DNA from 4 places in the Arthrobacter sp. zg-Y916 genome. Region 4 is predicted to be linked to each of the others. Evidence: riboswitches for the same ligand, from Rfam matches in the RefSeq annotation. Region 4 holds a riboswitch; each other region holds the start of a gene.
What was found. A riboswitch is a leader RNA that binds a small molecule or an ion and turns the genes downstream of it on or off. The one in region 4 is predicted to bind S-adenosylmethionine.

Region 1: another riboswitch for S-adenosylmethionine. It lies ahead of LOC59_RS02260 (hypothetical protein); the one in region 4 lies ahead of LOC59_RS10290 (bifunctional o-acetylhomoserine/o-acetylserine sulfhydrylase).
Region 2: another riboswitch for S-adenosylmethionine. It lies ahead of LOC59_RS08125 (flavin reductase family protein); the one in region 4 lies ahead of LOC59_RS10290 (bifunctional o-acetylhomoserine/o-acetylserine sulfhydrylase).
Region 3: another riboswitch for S-adenosylmethionine. It lies ahead of LOC59_RS15135 (methionine ABC transporter ATP-binding protein); the one in region 4 lies ahead of LOC59_RS10290 (bifunctional o-acetylhomoserine/o-acetylserine sulfhydrylase).

Annotation. Positions count from the first base shown of each region.
Region 1 is NZ_JAJJOD010000001.1:470,927-475,130, forward strand. Features, by position in the region: gene LOC59_RS02250 (3-hydroxyacyl-CoA dehydrogenase family protein) at 1-806, shown strand, start outside; gene LOC59_RS02255 (hypothetical protein) at 872-1,468, opposite strand; gene LOC59_RS02260 (hypothetical protein) at 1,507-1,893, opposite strand; SAM riboswitch class IV at 1,911-2,043, opposite strand; gene LOC59_RS02265 (SGNH/GDSL hydrolase family protein) at 2,113-3,105, opposite strand; gene paaZ (phenylacetic acid degradation bifunctional protein PaaZ) at 3,366-4,204, shown strand, end outside.
Region 2 is NZ_JAJJOD010000003.1:243,178-247,381, forward strand. Features, by position in the region: gene LOC59_RS08110 (PhzF family phenazine biosynthesis protein) at 1-801, opposite strand, end outside; gene LOC59_RS08115 (hypothetical protein) at 954-1,262, shown strand; gene LOC59_RS08120 (MFS transporter) at 1,259-1,606, shown strand; SAM riboswitch class IV at 1,709-1,828, shown strand; gene LOC59_RS08125 (flavin reductase family protein) at 1,877-2,383, shown strand; gene LOC59_RS08130 (ATP-binding protein) at 2,471-3,589, shown strand; gene aspS (aspartate--tRNA ligase) at 3,663-4,204, opposite strand, start outside.
Region 3 is NZ_JAJJOD010000010.1:16,971-21,174, reverse strand. Features, by position in the region: gene LOC59_RS15145 (NtaA/DmoA family FMN-dependent monooxygenase) at 1-265, opposite strand, end outside; gene LOC59_RS15140 (methionine ABC transporter permease) at 303-968, opposite strand; gene LOC59_RS15135 (methionine ABC transporter ATP-binding protein) at 961-1,752, opposite strand; SAM riboswitch class I at 1,849-1,951, opposite strand; gene LOC59_RS15130 (SAP domain-containing protein) at 2,111-2,680, shown strand; gene LOC59_RS15125 (CoA-binding protein) at 2,677-3,093, opposite strand; gene LOC59_RS15120 (alpha/beta fold hydrolase) at 3,177-3,950, opposite strand; gene LOC59_RS15115 (TetR/AcrR family transcriptional regulator) at 4,103-4,204, shown strand, end outside.
Region 4 is NZ_JAJJOD010000006.1:22,807-27,010, forward strand. Features, by position in the region: gene LOC59_RS10280 (DUF3995 domain-containing protein) at 1-96, opposite strand, end outside; gene metX (homoserine O-acetyltransferase MetX) at 135-1,271, opposite strand; gene LOC59_RS10290 (bifunctional o-acetylhomoserine/o-acetylserine sulfhydrylase) at 1,268-2,584, opposite strand; SAM riboswitch class IV at 2,652-2,769, opposite strand; gene LOC59_RS10295 (VOC family protein) at 2,916-3,557, shown strand; gene LOC59_RS10300 (hypothetical protein) at 3,994-4,204, shown strand, end outside.

The sequences.
Region 1 (4,204 bases), on a different contig from region 4:
TGGGCGCGGGCATTGCCCACGCCTTCTGCACCGCCGGTGCCGCCGTCGTCGTGGTTGAGCGCGATGAGCAGGCAGCCAGCGCAGCGTACGAGCGCGTTGCCTCCAACCTCGCTAAGAGCGTTGAGCGCGGCACCACGGACGAGACCCTCGATGCCCTGGTTGCCAGGCTCAGCGTCTCCACCGATTATGCAGACTTCGCCGGCTCAGGCCTGGTCGTCGAGGCAGTTCCGGAAGACTTCGCCCTGAAGGCTGCCGCGCTGGCCGCTGTGGAGGAGCATTTGGGCGACGGCGCCTGGCTCGCCTCCAACACGTCCTCGCTGTCAGTTTCGGAGCTGGCCGAAAAGCTGCAGCGTCCGGAGCGCTTCTGCGGCCTGCACTTCTTCAACCCGGTTCCTGCCTCCACCCTGATCGAGGTGGTCCTGGGCAAGCAGACTTCCGAAGAGCTCGCCGAGGCCGCCCGAACCTGGGTGGCCGACCTGGGCAAGACTCCCGTCGTCGTCAATGACGCTCCGGGCTTCGCCAGCTCCCGCCTGGGTGTGGCGATCGCGCTCGAGGCGATGCGCATGGTCGAAGAGGGTGTTGCGTCCGCTGAAGACATCGACGCGGCCATGGTCCTGGGCTACAAGCACCCGACCGGCCCGCTGAAGACCACGGATATTGTGGGGCTGGATGTGCGCCTCGGCATCGCCGAGTACCTGGCCTCCACACTCGGCCCGCGCTTCGAGCCGCCGCAGATCCTGCGGGACAAGGTGGCCCGCGGCGAGCTTGGCCGCAAGACCGGCAAGGGGTTCTTCGACTGGAGCTAGTTTCATAATGAGCGGCAGCCCGCATCCTTCGCCCCTGTGAGGCCGGAGCATGCGGGCTGCTGCCGTTAAGGCCGCTGTTCGGCTTCTGCCGTGGGAGACTGCGGGCGTGCGGCATCAATGCCGGCAAGCCAGCCCGGAGCCCTGCCGCCCTGCGGGGGCTGCAGGGCCGCGGCGTCAAAACCGCTGGTCTGCAGCAGCCAGGAAACCAGGGAGTTCGAGTTCCACATGTCGCCGCCGGGCACCTTCGCGCCCCACACCTTCAGGGGCACCTGCGGCACCCGGGCAAGCAGGGCCTCGGCCCCGGCAGCGTCCAGATTGAACACGAGGGCCGGTTCCGGCGCAAAGGCGAGGTCCGGTATGACCCCGTTCGGCCAGCACCGCACCTCGTACCGGAACAGCCTGAGCCGTCCGAGGGACCGGAGTCCCACTGGTCCCGTGGCCACGACTCCGAGCGGACCGGTGCCCTGGCCCCACGCCGGGGTCATTTCAATCGCATAGCGGGAACCGCTCGCGGTGACTTCCAGTGCTGCGTGGAACAGGGGCCGGGGACGTCGCCGCTCGCGCAGCGCGCGCCAGAGCTCCCACCAGCGGCTGGTGTGGACCACCAGATGGCCGCCGGCACCAACCGGGAGCCACCACAACCGCACCTGGGCTGTGTCCATCCGGCCCCTTCCCCTAAACAATCCGCCCAAGTATTGCCCTACGCGGAATCGCTGTCCTGCATCCTCAGATCATGTCGCGGAACCCGTCCCCGGCAGGGAGCCGCCCGCCCGGTAGTAGCCAAGTAGAAAAAAGAACTCCGGTTGCGGCCTTCGAAGGCGCCCGGGACCATCAGGGACGAATACCGGGGGCACCACTGGGGCTGCCCGGGGCTGAGCGCGAGGGCTTCGGCGAGGAGCGGAATGTCGTGGTGCCACATGAGCTGCTGCTGCCCGGCGATTATCAGGTAGATCAGGTCCAGCTCCGGATCGGCGTGGACTTCGACGTCGATCCAGTCCTCGTAGCGGTTGAGCCGGCCGCCGTGGATCCAATGGATCTTGTGGCCGGGGGAAAAGGCGGTGCAGCGCGGGTCACTGGAGGGAAGCACAGCGTGTCCTTCGAAAGAGAGTGTCCTTGCCCGCTCCGGTTGGACGCGGGCCGCTTCGTCATCCGAACCACCCGCCGAACAGTGGGGTTGGTGCATGGCCAGTCGGAGCTTTTCCGCACCGGGAAGGTGCGGAGGCCATGTCTCGTGAAGCATTGATTACGTTAGCAGGTGCCGGTGGCACCCGTCCCTTGCCGCGTCTTGTTTCGGCAATGACAACGGTTACCGCCGGCCGCGGCAGTGGCCCTTCCCATGCCCCAGATGGACATCTGCGGTGATGGCCGCCAGGTAGCCTTCGCGGTAGCCGGTGGCATTCGGGTGCAGCTGAAACTCGCTGCCCAGGGCGATGATCCATGGATCCGCGGACCCCACGCCGTGCCCGGCGAACTCATCCGTGACATCCACGAAGGTTTCTCCGCGCTGTACCTGTCCGGCCAGCACCGCGTTAAGCGCGTCCGTCCCCTGGCTGAACAGTGCCACCGCCTCCGGGCTGAGCGGTCCCGCGGTTCCGGCCTCGAACAGGTACGGATAACCGACGAGTACCAGTTCGGCCCGCGGCGCGAGTTCACGAATCTGGCGGAGGGATTCCTGCAGCTGCGCCGTGAGGGTGGTTTGCGCGTAAGCGGTCGCACTCGCAATGGCGGGTGCACAGGTTTCCGGCAGCACCGGACCGATGCAGGCCTGAACGACGGCGCCGAATTGAACGTCATTGCCGCCAATCGTGACGGTGACCAGGTCGGTGCCGCGGTTCAGGGAACCATCCGCGCGCAGGGCGGCGATCTGCTCCGGCAGGTCCACGGGTCCGGCGGGAGCGCCCGGGGGAGTGCTCGACGCCGTCGCGCCGGCACACGTCACATCCGCCTCCCGATCCACCCGGCGAAGGGCATCCAGCAGGGCCGGGTACCCTTCTGCAGTCCGGCCGCAGGCATCGAGGAGCGGCCCGCCGCCAAAGCCCGACGCGTAGGAGTCACCCAGGGCAACGTAATCCACTTCTCCGCCGCGGTCCCTGTCTCGATCCCAGCCCCGATCCCAGCCCCGGTGGTGGTCCCACCCGCGGTCCCGGTCCCACCCGCGGTCCCGGTCCCACCCGCGGTGGTGGCCGCGGTCCTGTCCGCCCGCAGCCGCCGGAGCCGCAACCCCGCCAGCAGTTAGGACACTTCCAAGAAGCAGCACCAGTCCTGCTTTCGTCCAGCCGCGCATCGGGTTCCGGTTCATCGTCGTACCTTCCGTCGTCGTCCGGGCCCACGGTAGCGCCGGCGCGGACAGGAGCAAACACGTGGTGTGGCAGCCGGGGCAGCCGCGAGTCAAAAAGCCGGATCCCGGGCTTGGCATAGTGTGCCGCAGGGCACTCTCATGTAGGCTGGATTCATTACCGACCGTCCGGTCAGTTATCGCTGTGTCCGGCGGAAGCCGCAGCCAGCGGAACTCGCCCGGTCAGGAAAACGAACGTCCAGTATCGAAAGGGTCCGTCAAAGATGACCTCAACCGCCATAGACGTGCAAGTCGTCCCCAGCTTCGTCCAGGACGAGTGGTGGACCCCGGAAAGCGCCGCCGCAAACCCAACTGAGGTCCGGGACGCCAGCACCGGTGAAATCCTCGCCCTGGTGTCGACCGACGGACTGGACATTGCAGCCGCCGTGGAGCACGGCCGCACCGTGGGCCACCGCGGACTGGCCGGCCTGACCTTCCACCAGCGTTCGCTGAAGCTGAAGGAACTGGCCCAGTACCTGAACGGCCGCCGGAAGGAACTTTACGAAATCTCCGCCCGCACCGGCGCCACCAAGATCGACTCCCTGGTGGACATCGACGGCGGCATTGGCGTGCTCTTCACGTTCGGCTCCAAGGGACGCCGCGAACTGCCCAACTCCACGGTCGTCATCGACGGCGCCGCCGAGGTGCTTTCCAAGGACGGCTCCTTCATCGGCGAGCACGTCTACACCTCGATCCCCGGCGTCGCCGTGCAGATCAACGCCTTCAACTTCCCGGTCTGGGGCATGCTCGAGAAGTTCGCTCCTGCGTTCATCGCCGGCGTTCCCACCATCGTGAAGCCCGCAACGCCCACCGGCTACCTCTCCGAAGCCGCAGTGCGCATGATGATCGAATCCGGGATCCTTCCGGCAGGTTCACTGCAGCTGATCTCCGGCTCCGCCCGGGACCTGCTGGACCACCTCGACTACCGTGACATGGTCTCCTTCACCGGCTCGGCGTCGACCGCCAACAAGCTGAAGAACCACACCAACGTCATCGAAGGCGGGGTGCGCTTCACCAGCGAAACCGATTCGCTGAACGCCTCCATCCTCGGCCCGGACGCCGT
Region 2 (4,204 bases), on a different contig from region 4:
CTCGCCGCCGATCCAGATCCGGCCCTCCCGGGTGAACACCCGCACCAGGCCGGAACGGTGGACGGCTGTGCCCTGGGTGACGGTGTAGCGTTCTTCGGCGATGCCCTGGCCGATCAGCCATTGGGCCAGGCCTGCGTTGAGGCTGCCCGTGACCGGGTCCTCCGAGACACCCAGGCCGGGCGCGAAGGCACGTACCTCGAAGTCCGTCTCCGCCGATTCGGGCTGCGGGCCTATGACCCCCACCCGGAGGCCGCCAATCGCTGCATGGTCCGGCGTCAGCGACAGCACCGTTTCGGCGTCAGGGAGCAGCAGTCCCAGCCAGCCCGGACCGTTGTCCACCCACTGGTGGCCCTTGACCTGGTCCGGCCGCAGGCCCAGGGCGGCTGTGACCCTGGCCAGAATGTCCTCTTCCACGGGTCCGGTGCGGATCAGGCGGGGCGCCGCGAACGCAGCGAGGCCGGCATTGACGCGCAGGGGAACCAGGCCGATTCCACATTCCTGGACCACGAGGCCCGGTTTCATCGGGGTGTTTCCCGCTTCCGTCCAGGCGTGGCAGGTGCCCAGCGTAGGGTGCCCGGCGAACGGTATCTCCCCTCCGGGCGTGAAGATCCGGACCCGGTAGTCAGCCTCGTCCTGGATGGCCGGGAGCACGAAGGTCGTCTCCGACAGATTCGTCCAGCGGGCAAACTGCTGCATCTGCTCGTCGTCGAGGCCCTCCCCGTCCAGCACTACCGCAAGCGGGTTGCCCTGGTACGGCTTGTTGCCGAAGACGTCTACCTGTTTGAACCAGCGTTGTCTCATGCGGACACTGTAATGGCTGGCCGGGGCGGTACCGTTCCTATTCCCGTGTCCGTTGCTGGCTGGGATCGGCGCATGAACAGAGCGCCCGCCGGGAGGAAAGCAGCCGGAACTGCCGCCGTGCTGCTTGGCGGGTCCGCGGATCCTCGATTTCCTTGTTCCGTTGTGGGCCGGCAGCGGGCTGGCTGGCGGATAAGCGCCCGAGGACCGTCACCGCGGCGTCCGGCGCCCTGCTCTATGCCGTGAGCTGTCTCGGCTACGCGCTGGCCGGTTCCTTGTCCGTTGCCTTCGGCGCAGCGATCCTCGGCGGTGTGGGCGGGGCCCTCTTCTGGGTGTCCATCCGCGCCCTTGCCGCAGAGTTCCCGGACCGTGACTCAGGTTCCATGGCTGGCCTGCTCTCTTCCGAAGCGTTTGGTCGTGCTGCTTTGCGCTCCGCGCAGGCGTCCGACGTCGCCGGAAGATGATCCCGGGCCGGTCCAGGACGCGCCGCCGCGCTCTGGGTACTCACCAGCGTTTCCTGGCACTGCTGCCGCCGATGTACGGGGAGGTCGCCGCGGAACTGAACCCGCGCCGCCTCGGCCGGGCGATGAGCATCCTAGGCAACGCGGGCCAGCTCGGCTCGGCCATTGGTTCGCTGCTGGCGGGCTTCCTCTACGCCGGGGGCTCCTGGCTGGCAGCCTGCCTGGTCTTCGCTGCAGTTCTGCTCGCTGGAGGTGTGCTGGGACCGTTGGCGCTGGCGAAGATAGGCGTCCGGGACCGTCCCGGTTCGGCCGCGGCGGACACATCCCTGGAGCTGCTGCCGGAATAGCGGGCGCGCCCTAAGACAGCCCGTTACGAACTGTTGCGGCGTGTGTACGCCTCACAGCGCGGGTTTGCGCGCGGGATACCGCGCCCCTAGATTGGTAGCCAGAATCAAGAGTTCCAGCCAGAGGCCCTGGCCGGCTGGACGGCAACCCTCTCGCCGTAGCGGGGTGCTCCAGGTGACGATTCGGCGGCTCCGGCGGATTTCCCGGTGCCGCAAGTACAGCGCCGCATCCGGCTCCTTGCCGCAGGCTGCGCGTCAGGCAGAGGAATCTTCATGGCACTCGAAACCGATCTCCAGCCAAATGCACTGCGCCAGGCCTTTGGGCGCTTCCCGTCCGGAATCGCAGCACTCTGCGCCGAAGTTGACGGCGCCCCGCAGGGAATCGTGGCCTCCTCCTTTACTGTCGGGGTGTCCATGGATCCGCCCCTGGTGATGTTCGCCGTGCAGAACACCTCCCGCACCTGGCCGGTACTGCGTTCGGCGGGCCGGATCGGAGTGTCCATCCTGGGCACGGGGCACGACGGCGTCTGCCGCCAGATCGCTTCCCGGGACGGCGACCGGTTTGCAGGCCTGAGCCTGCACGAAGCAGAGACCGGTGCACTGTTCCTGGACGAGGCAGCGCTCTGGCTCGAATGCTCGGTCGAAAACGAGGTTCCGGCCGGGGACCACGCCGTCGTCCTGCTTCGGGTGCACGGCTATTCCACTCACGACGGCGCCCATGAGCCGCTGGTCTTCCACGGTTCGGCGTTCCGCAATCTGGCTGTCCCTGCCTTCGCCTGACCAGCCTCAAACTCACAGAACTCATATAGACTCATCGAGCCCGCGCAAACTCACAAAGCACACAGCGACTCACAGGAGTCTGTCCGCATGGAAAACCCGTTCCGACCTTCCGCCGGGGCCACTCCCCCGCAAATCCTGGGACGGGAGGGCGTGCTGGATGAGTTCCAGTACGGACTCCGTTTGGGGTCCGGCGCCCCCGGCCTGCTGACGATCTTTACCGGTGCACGGGGCATCGGCAAGACCGTCATGCTCGGCGCCGCACATGACCTGGCCCGCGAAAGCGGCTGGGCTGTCATCTCCGAGACCGCCACGCCGGGATTCGTCGGCCGCATTGGCGAATCGATGCGCCGCCTGGCCGAGGAACTGGGGGACGGGCCCAAGACCCGCCGCATCACCGCCCTCGCAGCTGCCGGTTTCAGCATTACGACCCAGCTGCCGCCCGAACGGCAGGTCGCGTGGCGCGGTGTCGGGGAGGAACTGTTGACCCTCCTGGACGAACACCGCACCGGCCTCATCATCAGCGTGGACGAGATCCACGCCGCTGACCGAAGCGAGCTCGCGCAGCTTGCCGCCAGCGTGCAGCATTTCATCCAGGCCCGGCTGCCGATCGGACTGGTCTTCGCGGGGCTGCCAGCGGCAGTTTCGGATCTGCTGAACGAGGGCGTGGCGACGTTCCTGCGCCGGGCCGACAAGATCGACCTGCATGCCGCTGCTGTGCGGGAGGTTGAAGAGTCCTTTGCTTCAACCTTTGCCGGCGCCGGCTTCCAGATCAGCCCCGATCTGGTGAGCCGCGCCGCACAGGCGACCGGCGGCTATCCGTTCCTGATCCAGCTGGTGGGCTACTTCCTCTGGCGGGAGGCGGAGACGCAGGCCGGCCACCTCGGAACGGATGCCGTCCAGCGGGCCATAGACGCAGCCCACCGGCGCAACGCGCGCACCGTCATTGAGGCAGCCCTGGCGACGGCGTCGGCCAAGGACCGGGAATTTCTCTCAGCCATGGCGGTGGATGACGGCCCGTCCCTGGCCGGCGACATCGGCCGCCGCCTTGGCGCGAAAACCAACCTGGTGGCCAACTACCGGTCCCGGCTGCTGGCAGCCGGACTTATCGAGTCCACCGGACACGGCAAAGTGGACTTCGCCATCCCGGGCCTGCGGCAGCACCTGCGCCGTCAGGCGGGCATGAGCGCTCTACCCGCAGAACCCTAAAAAGCACAGACGCTTAAAGCACAGAGCCCGGCCGCCTAAGTGGCGGCCGGGCCCTTATGCAGGCTGGGTCGGGCTAGGAAGCGGGAGCCTCGGCCGGCTTGTCCTGCTTCTTCTCCGGCTTGAAGTCGACGCCGGCTTCCTTGCGCTGCTGGGCACTGATCGGCGCCGGAGCGGAGGTCAGCGGATCGTAGCCGCCGCCGGACTTCGGGAAGGCGATGACGTCGCGGATCGAGTCGGCGCCGGCCAGCAGGGCCACCACACGGTCCCAGCCGAAGGCGATGCCGCCGTGCGGCGGAGCGCCGTACTTGAAGCCTTCGAGCAGGAAGCCGAACTGCTCCTGGGCGGTCTCCTCGGAGATGCCCATGACCTTGAACACGCGTTCCTGCACATCGCGCTGGTGGATACGGATGGAACCGCCGCCGATCTCATTGCCGTTGCAGACAATGTCGTAGGCGTAGGCCAGGGCCGAGCCGGGATCCGCGTCGAAGGTGTCCATGAACTCGGGCTTCGGGGAGGTGAAGGCGTGGTGCACCGCAGTCCACTCGCCTTCGCCTGCGGCGACGTCACCGGCGGCAACGGCCGCGGCGGCGGGCTCGAACATCGGGGCGTCAACGA
Region 3 (4,204 bases), on a different contig from region 4:
GCAGCCCGCGGCGCACGTGGGAAGCCCAGCCGCCGTCGTGGTTTCCGTACAGGCCCACCACATCGGCGAAGAAGAGGGCGTCGAACTTGGCGTCTTCGAGCTGGCGGGCCAGGTCCGTCCAGAACCCCAGCTCGTTGAAGCGGTGCTGTCCGGCGTCCGGATGGCGCCACTGGCCGCCGCGGATGTGGCTGGTGGTGTTCATCAGGAAGGCGTTCAGCAGCAGGCGCGGACGCGGCCCGGAAAAACGGGTACTCGGAGTACTCACGGTGGTTCCGTTCTGTAGAAGTCGGTTGGAGGAGAAGCTAGAGGCGCTTGTCAGCGCGGCGGGAGAACCAGGAGCCGCCCAGCTGCACGGCCTGGACCAGCAGGACCATCAACACAATCGCGGTGAGCATCAGCCCGGTTTCGTAGCGGTAGTAGCCGTACCGGATGGCGAAGTCGCCGATTCCGCCGCCGCCCACCAGGCCGGCCATGGCCGAGTAGGAGATGAAGCTGACGGTCATGATGGTGACGGAACTGATCAGGGCCGGACGCGCTTCGACCAGCAGGACATCGCGGACGATCTGCCCGCGGGTGGCTCCCATGGACCGGGCGGCCTCCACCACGCCGCCGCCGAGAGCGGTGATGTTCTGTTCCACGAACCGGGCGAAGTAGGGGATGGCGTTGATGGTCAGCGGCACGATTACCGCCGCGGTGCCGATGGTGGTGCCCACCACGAACCGGGTGAACGGAATGATGGCGATCAGCAGGATCAGGAACGGAAAGGACCGGACCAGGTTCACCAGTGAATCCAGCACCCGGTGAAGCCGGGGTTTGTGGACCAGTCCGTCCGGTCCGAGGGCGAAGAGCAGGACACCCAGCGGGGTTCCGATCAGAACCGCCAGCGGAATGGCGACGACGAGCATGGTTCCGGTCTGGCCCAGTGCCGCGAGCAGTTCGGGCCAGACTTCGGCAATGCGCTCAAGCAACGCGGGCTCCTTCCCGGCGGGCAGCCCGGTCCAGGGTGATCTCGTCGGAGATCAGGTACCGTCCGATCGAGGTGGCCGGGGTGAACCCGGGCCGGACAAGCTCCGTGAGCGCAAACTGTTCCACGACCCGTCCCTCCTCCATGACGGCCACGTTGTCCGCAATGGCCTTGATGACGTTCATTTCGTGCGTCACCACCACGATCGTGATGCCGAACCGCGCGTTGACGTCGGAAAGGTACTGCAGCACGGACGCGGTGGTGCGGGGGTCGACGGCGGAGGTCGGCTCATCGCACAGCAGCACCTTGGGCCGGGTGGCCAGGGCCCGGGCGATGGCAACCCGCTGCTTCTGCCCGCCGGAGAGCTTGGCCGGGTAGGTTCCTGCCTTCTCCGAGAGGTCGACGACGGCGAGCGCCTCCAGTGTGCGGCGCCGGCGCTCGGCAGCGTTCTTCACTCCCGCGAATTTCAGCGAGAGCTCCACGTTCTGCGCGGCCGTGCGGTTGTTCAGCAGGTTGAAGTGCTGGAAGATCATCCCGATCTCATGCCGTGCTGCGCGCAGCTCGGCATCCGCCAGGCCGGTCAGGTCCCTTCCGTCGACCAGGACCCGGCCCGAGGTGGGACGTTCCAGGAGGTTGATGTTGCGCAGCAGCGTGGATTTGCCCGCACCGGAAAACCCGATGATGCCCTGGATGCTGCCTTTGGGGATGTCCAGGGACACGTTGTCCACGGCGGTGAAACTGGATCCGCCGGTGTCAAAAACGGTCGAAACATTCTCGATCCGGATCATGCTCTCCTCCTTCAGGTTGTGAAGGCGCGCGCCGCGGAGTCCACAGCTTCAGCGCGCCGGAGCACGTTTGAAGGGGACCAAAAGATAGCGGGTGCTTCTCCATCGGTCCTGGCGGTAGCACCCCTCTGCTCCGAATGAATTACGGAAGGGGTTGCTGCGGCGTCACGGAGCCAGGTCTCTCAGCCGCTCTGGATGGTTACGGGTTCATGCTGACCGCTGGCGGGAGCCCGCGCAATGTTGTGACCGCACATGACGCAGTGCGTCCGTGCGTGACGTGCATCACCTGGGTCACCAAGAGTTTCCTCGTCTACGGCGCGGGCTGGGGCCTGCGGCATCTTCGTCGGGCAGGATGGAAGGCGTGATTCCGCCGCAGCGCCCGCCGCTTTCCACCGATCTCAGCGAGACGCAGTTCCTCCGCTGGTATTGGCTGAAGGAGGAATTGCAGGGCTTCGCCCGGGCAAACGGCCTCAGCGCCGCCGGCTCAAAGGCCACTGTCAGCTCACGCGTCGCGGCTTGCCTGGCCGGACGCCCCCGGGCGGAAGCGCCCGCCCGCCCACCGCGCAGGCCTGCGCCGTTGGTCCCGCCGCTGACGATTCATACGGTGGTTCCTGCCGGGCATCCGTGCAGCCAGGTGCTCCGGGAGTTCTTCGTCAATGCGCTGGGGCCCGGTTTCCGGTTTGATGCGCCCATGCGGGCGTTCTTCGCCGACAATGACGGAACTGCGACGCTGGCCGCGGCGCGGGACCACTGGCATGCCACCCGGTCAGGGGATGCCCGGCCAATCGGGCCGCAGTTTGAGCTGAACCGGTTCTCCCGGGACTGGCACGCCTCCCACCCCGGCGGCACCCGGGACCAGATGCTCACGGCGTGGAAAACCCACCGTTCACTGCCGGTGGACCTGCGCCCGGCCGCTCCGGCGGGGCCTTAGAGCCCGTAGCGTCCCGCTTCAATGACGGGGCAGGTATCCATGACGACGTCGAGCCCCGCTTCGGCGGCGCGCTGGGCGGCCGCCTCATCCACGACGCCGAGCTGCAGCCAGACGGCCTTGGCACCGATGTCGATGGCCTGGTCCACAATGTCCCCCACCCGGGCCGAATTCACGAAACAGTCGACGACGTCGATCTGGCCCGGGATCTCGGCCAGCCTGGTGTAGCCCTTATTGCCGAAGACGTCGTCGCCCGCCAGGTTCACCGGGACGATCTCCATCCCCAGCGAGTCCTGGACAAATCTGGAGACGCCGACTGCCGGACGCAGCGGATTGTTCGAGAGACCTACCACTGCCCAGCGTCCCTTGGATGAGAGCAGGCGGGATATAACCTCGGGATCATTGCGGTGTGCCATTCTGGCCCTCCCTCCGGTTGGAACTCAACGGGTCTACAGCGTACGCGCCGTCCTGCGACTGGTCGATCAGGCGTCCGCGGCCTTTATTCCAGGAAGTCGTTGACCGCCTCGGCAAGCACTGCATCGTCCAGTCCGTGCCAGGATCCCTCGAGCAACTGGAAAGAACCCTCCGGGAGGATTTCGGCCGTCTCGCGGGCCCAGCCCTGCAGCCGGGCATCGCTGCCGCTGCTGGCCAGCACCAGGACCGGAACATGAATGCCGGTGAGGGATTGGATGTCGGTTTCCAGCATGAGGGTGAGATCGTAGGAGATGGTGTGCGCCGCCGGCTCGAAAGGTGAGGGTTCGGATTGCTCGATGAGTTCCTCCGGAACACCGATGGACTCCTGGAACAGGCGCACGGCTCCCGCCCGGTCCTCGGCGTCGATCAGGGCTTCAAGCTGCGGCCGGATGTCAGGCCCTGCCGAGCCTTCCTGGGAGAGCGGCGGTTCGACGGCAATGACGCTGGAGACAACCGCTGATTCCGAAGCGGCGCGGAGGGCAAGGATCGCTCCCGAGGAGGTTCCCAGCAGGTCCGCCGATCCACCCGCGGCCTGCACGACGGCCAGCAGGTCATCCACCTCGGATTCGGGGGTGTATTCCTCCCCGTCCCCGCTTTCGCCCTTACCCCTGCGGTCATACGTGTAGACGGTGTGGCCCTCTGCCAGCAGTTCGGCAACCCCGGCCAGGCCGGAGGTGGTCCGGTCCATCATGATGGGATCCACCACCACCAGCGGCGGACCCTGGCCGTGACGTTCCCAGGCGATGGGCGTTCCGTCCGCGGACAGTACGCGTCCCGATGCGTCAGCTGCTGGATCCATGGGATTCTCCTTCGCCGGGGCGGGCCGCCGCTGGCCCTGCCTCCACCGTAGGAGCGCGTGCAGGCTGGGTCAATGCTCCTAAAGATACGGTCATCAAGCGCTCGTGCAGGCCTTGAGGTATACACTGTAAACACGCTACGGAAGGGACGGTCGTGCCCCACAAGCAACCGCAACCACTGAACGCCGCCGCCATCACGGAAGCCGGCGTCCGGATTGCCGACGCCGACGGCCTGGACGGCGTCTCGATGCGCCGG
Region 4 (4,204 bases):
GGCATGGATCAGGCCGAGGGCGCAGGCAGGCCAGAGGAAGAACCGGCCCCGGGCGGGCCGGGTCCGGTGCCGGCGCTGCGAGATGCTTCTGCGCATCCTTTTATGGTGCCAGCATGCCGCGCCGGCATCGCTGCTTAGGCGAAGAAGTCCTGCTCCAGGACGTCCTTGAGCTGCAGGATGTCAGTCAGGAACCCGTCGTGGCCTATCGGAGCACTGATAACGTGCACTCTGTTGTCTCCGGGCAGCGCTGCTGCCAGTTCATAGGACTGTTCCGGGAAGTACAGCCGGTCCGAATCCACGGCCGCCACGAGGAACTGTGCCTGAGTGGCCGCGAGTGCTTCGACGAGGCTGCCGCGGCCGCGGGCGACGTCGTGGCTCATCAGCGCCTCGGTGAGGATGACGTAGCTGTTGGCGTCGAACCGGTCAGCCAGTTTCCGGCCCTGGTGGTCCAGATAGCTCTCCACCTGGTAGCGGCCGCGGCCGGCTGGAAGCGCAGCACCCAGCGGGTCCTCTCCCGGCTGCGGCGTCCTGCCGAACCGATATTGAAGTTCAGCCTCTGACCGGTAGGTGATGTGCGCGATCCTGCGCGCCAGTCCGAGTCCGGCGAGCGGAGCGCATCCGTTGTAGTAGTCCCCGCCGTTGTAGTCCGGGTCCAGCCGGATGGCTTCGATCTGGGCCTGGGCGAAGGCAATCTGCTCCCCCGTGCTCGCCGCCGTCGCCGCTATCACCGCGCACCGTGCCACCCGGGCAGGTTCAGTCACTGCCCACTCCAGCGCGCGTGCGCCGCCCAGCGATCCGCCCAGCACAGTGTGCCAGCGGCGGATGCCCAGCTGGTCCGCCAGCCGCGCCTCGGCCCGAACCGAGTCCCGGATGGTGACGAACGGGAAACGGGATCCCCAGGGCAGTCCGTGGGGATCCGCCGACGCCGGGCCGGTGGAGCCGTAGCAGCCGCCAACCATGTTGATGGAGACCACGAAGAAACGATCGGTGTCCACGGTCCGCCCCGGCCCCACGAGGCCGTCCCACCAGCCCGGTTCCTCGGTGCTGCCCTGCGCCACGTGGGTACTGCCGGTGAGGGCATGCGGAATCAGGACGGCGTTGGAGGCGTCACCGTTCAGGCGGCCCCAGGTTTCGTAGCCCAGGACGACGTCGGGCAGGCGCCCTCCGGTCTCCAGTTCGAGTTCACCGATCGAGGCGTACTGCAGCACCCCGTCGAGAGTGTGGACGGGGTGCTGCGCTGCGGGTGGATACGTTGTCACGCTGTACTTCATGCTCCCTTGGCGGCGCGGAATCCGGCATCGAGGTCCGCGATGATGTCATCCACGTGCTCCAGCCCGACCGAGAGCCGCACCAGGCCCGGACTGACTCCCGCTGCCGCTTGGGCCTCCGCCCCCAGCTGGCTGTGGGTGGTCGACGCCGGATGGATCACCAGCGAGCGGACGTCGCCGACGTTCGCCACGTGCGAGTGCAGCTGGAGCGCATCGACGAAGCGCTTGCCCGCTTCAACGCCGCCGTCGATTTCAAAGGACACGATCGCACCGGTGCCGCGCGGCCCGTACTTGCGCCCGCGTTCGTACCACGGGCTGGACTCCAGGCCTGCGTACGCGACGGAAAGGACGTCGTCGTGCGCCTCCAGCCATTCCGCGACGGCGACTGCGTTCTCCACGTGCCGCTCCAGCCGGAGGCTGAGGGTTTCCAGGCCCTGGCCGATCAGGAAAGCGTTGAACGGAGATACTGCCGAGCCGAGGTCGCGCAGCAGCTGGACCCGTGCCTTGAGGATGAACGCCAGGTTGGCGCCAAGTGCACCGTTGACCCCGAGGTCCCGGGCATACACCAGGCCGTTGTAGCTCTCATCAGGGGTGTTAAAGCCGGGGAACTTTTCCGGATCGGCTGCAAAGTCGAAGTTGCCGGAGTCCACGATCACGCCCGCCATCGCGGTGCCGTGCCCGCCGAGATACTTGGTGGCGGAGTGCACCACGATGTCCGCTCCCCATTCGATGGGACGGATGAGATACGGGGTGGACAGGGTGTTGTCCACGATCAGGGGAATGCCCGCCTCATGCGCGACAGCGGAGAGTCCTTCCAGGTCCAGGACGTCCTGGCGCGGATTGGAGACAACTTCGCCGAAGAAGGCTTTGGTGTTGGGCTGTACGGCTTCGCGCCACTGGTCCAGGTTGTCCGGGTCGGCGACGAAGGTGACGTCGATGCCGAACTTCTTCAGCGTGTGCTTGAAGAGGTTATAGGTTCCGCCGTACAGGCTGGGGCTGGCCACAATGTGGTCCCCTGCCTGGGCCAGGTTGAGGATCGCGTAGGTTTCCGCGGCCTGCCCGGAGGCAAGCAGCAAGGCCCCAACACCTCCTTCCAGGGAGGCGATGCGGTTCTCCACTGCTTCCTGCGTGGGGTTGCCGATCCGGGTGTAGATCGGAGCCAGCTCTGCGAGCGCAAAACGGTTCGCTGCAGCTTCCGCGCTGGGGAAAACGAAGGACGTCGTTTGGTAGATGGGAAGGGCACGGGCGCCGGTGGTGGCGTCGGGCTCCTGTCCTGCATGGATCTGGCGGGTTTCGAATGACCAGTTGGCAGACATGTTGCTCCCTTAATGACCAGGGGCCCCACAGGTACCGATGCCGGAAGAACTCCGGTACCAGACGTGTGGCCCGCGCTTGCCGGACACCCTTTGTGGTGTCCAGCCAGGTCTTCACCCGGGGCACCCCACCGCGGTTGGAGGGTTGCCGGCCAGCAAGCCGGGGCTATCTGCTGGCACTCATGACCTGTACCTATAGAACCAACGGAGCCGGAGTTGCGCAACCCATATGACGCAGCGTGAATCCGGGAAAAATCCGCTGATCCAGATACCTTTTGCGGAGCTAAGGCTTGCCTTGGTCGAGACACAGGTCACAACGTGCCAAGATGTTCGCATGCGCCTGGATCATGTTTCTTATGCCTGCGAATCCGACGGCCTGCTGGCCACCACGGAACGTATTGCTTCTGCCCTTGGAACCGACTTCGTCAAGGGCGGGGTGCACCCCCGCTTTGGCACCCGGAACATGATCATTCCGCTGGCCAACCACCAGTATCTGGAAGTGGTTGAGGTCCTGAACCATCCCGCTTCCGACAAGGCACCCTTCGGCCAGGCCGTCCGTGCACGCTCCGAGGCAGGCGGCGGCTGGATGGGATGGTGCGTCGCCGTGGAGGACCTCGCACCCTTCGAAGAACGGCTCGGCCGCTCCGCCGTCCCCGGAAACCGTAAGTTCCCCGACGGCCAGGAACTGACCTGGCAGCAGATCGGCATCAACGGCCTGATCGCCGACCCGCAGGTCCCGTACATGCTCCGCTGGGATGAGGACAAGGCGGACCTGCACCCCTCCCGTGCCTTTGCCGGCACGGTCTCCCTGGAATCCCTCACCATTGCCGGCTCCGCCCAGCGCGTCACCGAGTGGCTCGGCCAGCCGGTGGAGAAGCCGCTCGACGGCCTTGACGTCACCTGGGTCTCCCCCAAGGGAACCCCCGGCATCATGTCTGTGACGTTCGGGACTGACAAGGGACTCGTCGAGATCTAGTTCTGCATTCGCACCGGTTTGCGACACATGCACCGGTTTGCGACACACGCACGTCCCCAAACCGGAGCGATCTTCACAGGTCCGGATTGGCCCCGCGGCGCCGTCTTTGGCCCCCAGGCGCTGCGGTCCCCTCCGGCGATGGAAGTACCCCTGCACATTTGGACGCCCGCCGGCTCGGGACACCCATTGGGTGGGGATGTTCCTCCGCTTCGGGACTGCCCTGCCAGTTTGGGACAATCCTGCGCGGCACCGCGGCCGGAAAGTCCCAAACCGGCAGGCCCGTCCCAGACTGCAGGGTTTTCACTGCGGCTGCACTCCAATTAAGGACTGCACCCCTGCGAAGGACAGCTCTGCACAGGGACTCCCCACCACATGGGTTTTCCACAGACAGCCTCTTCCATGACCAAACCAGGTAATGGCGGAGCACGGTTGGCACATGTCGATGAACTTCTTGTTTTCAGCAGAGGCCGACCTGGACGGACAGTGCCGCCGTTCACTCGCACGCAGGTGCACCTCCGGGGAATTGATTCGCCTGCGGCAAGGTATTTATGTCAAGGCATACGAGTGGCGGAACCTCGCTCCGTGGGAACGTGAACGCACCCGGCTAGCCGCAGCCGTTCAGGGCGGACAATCCCAGCGGGTACTCA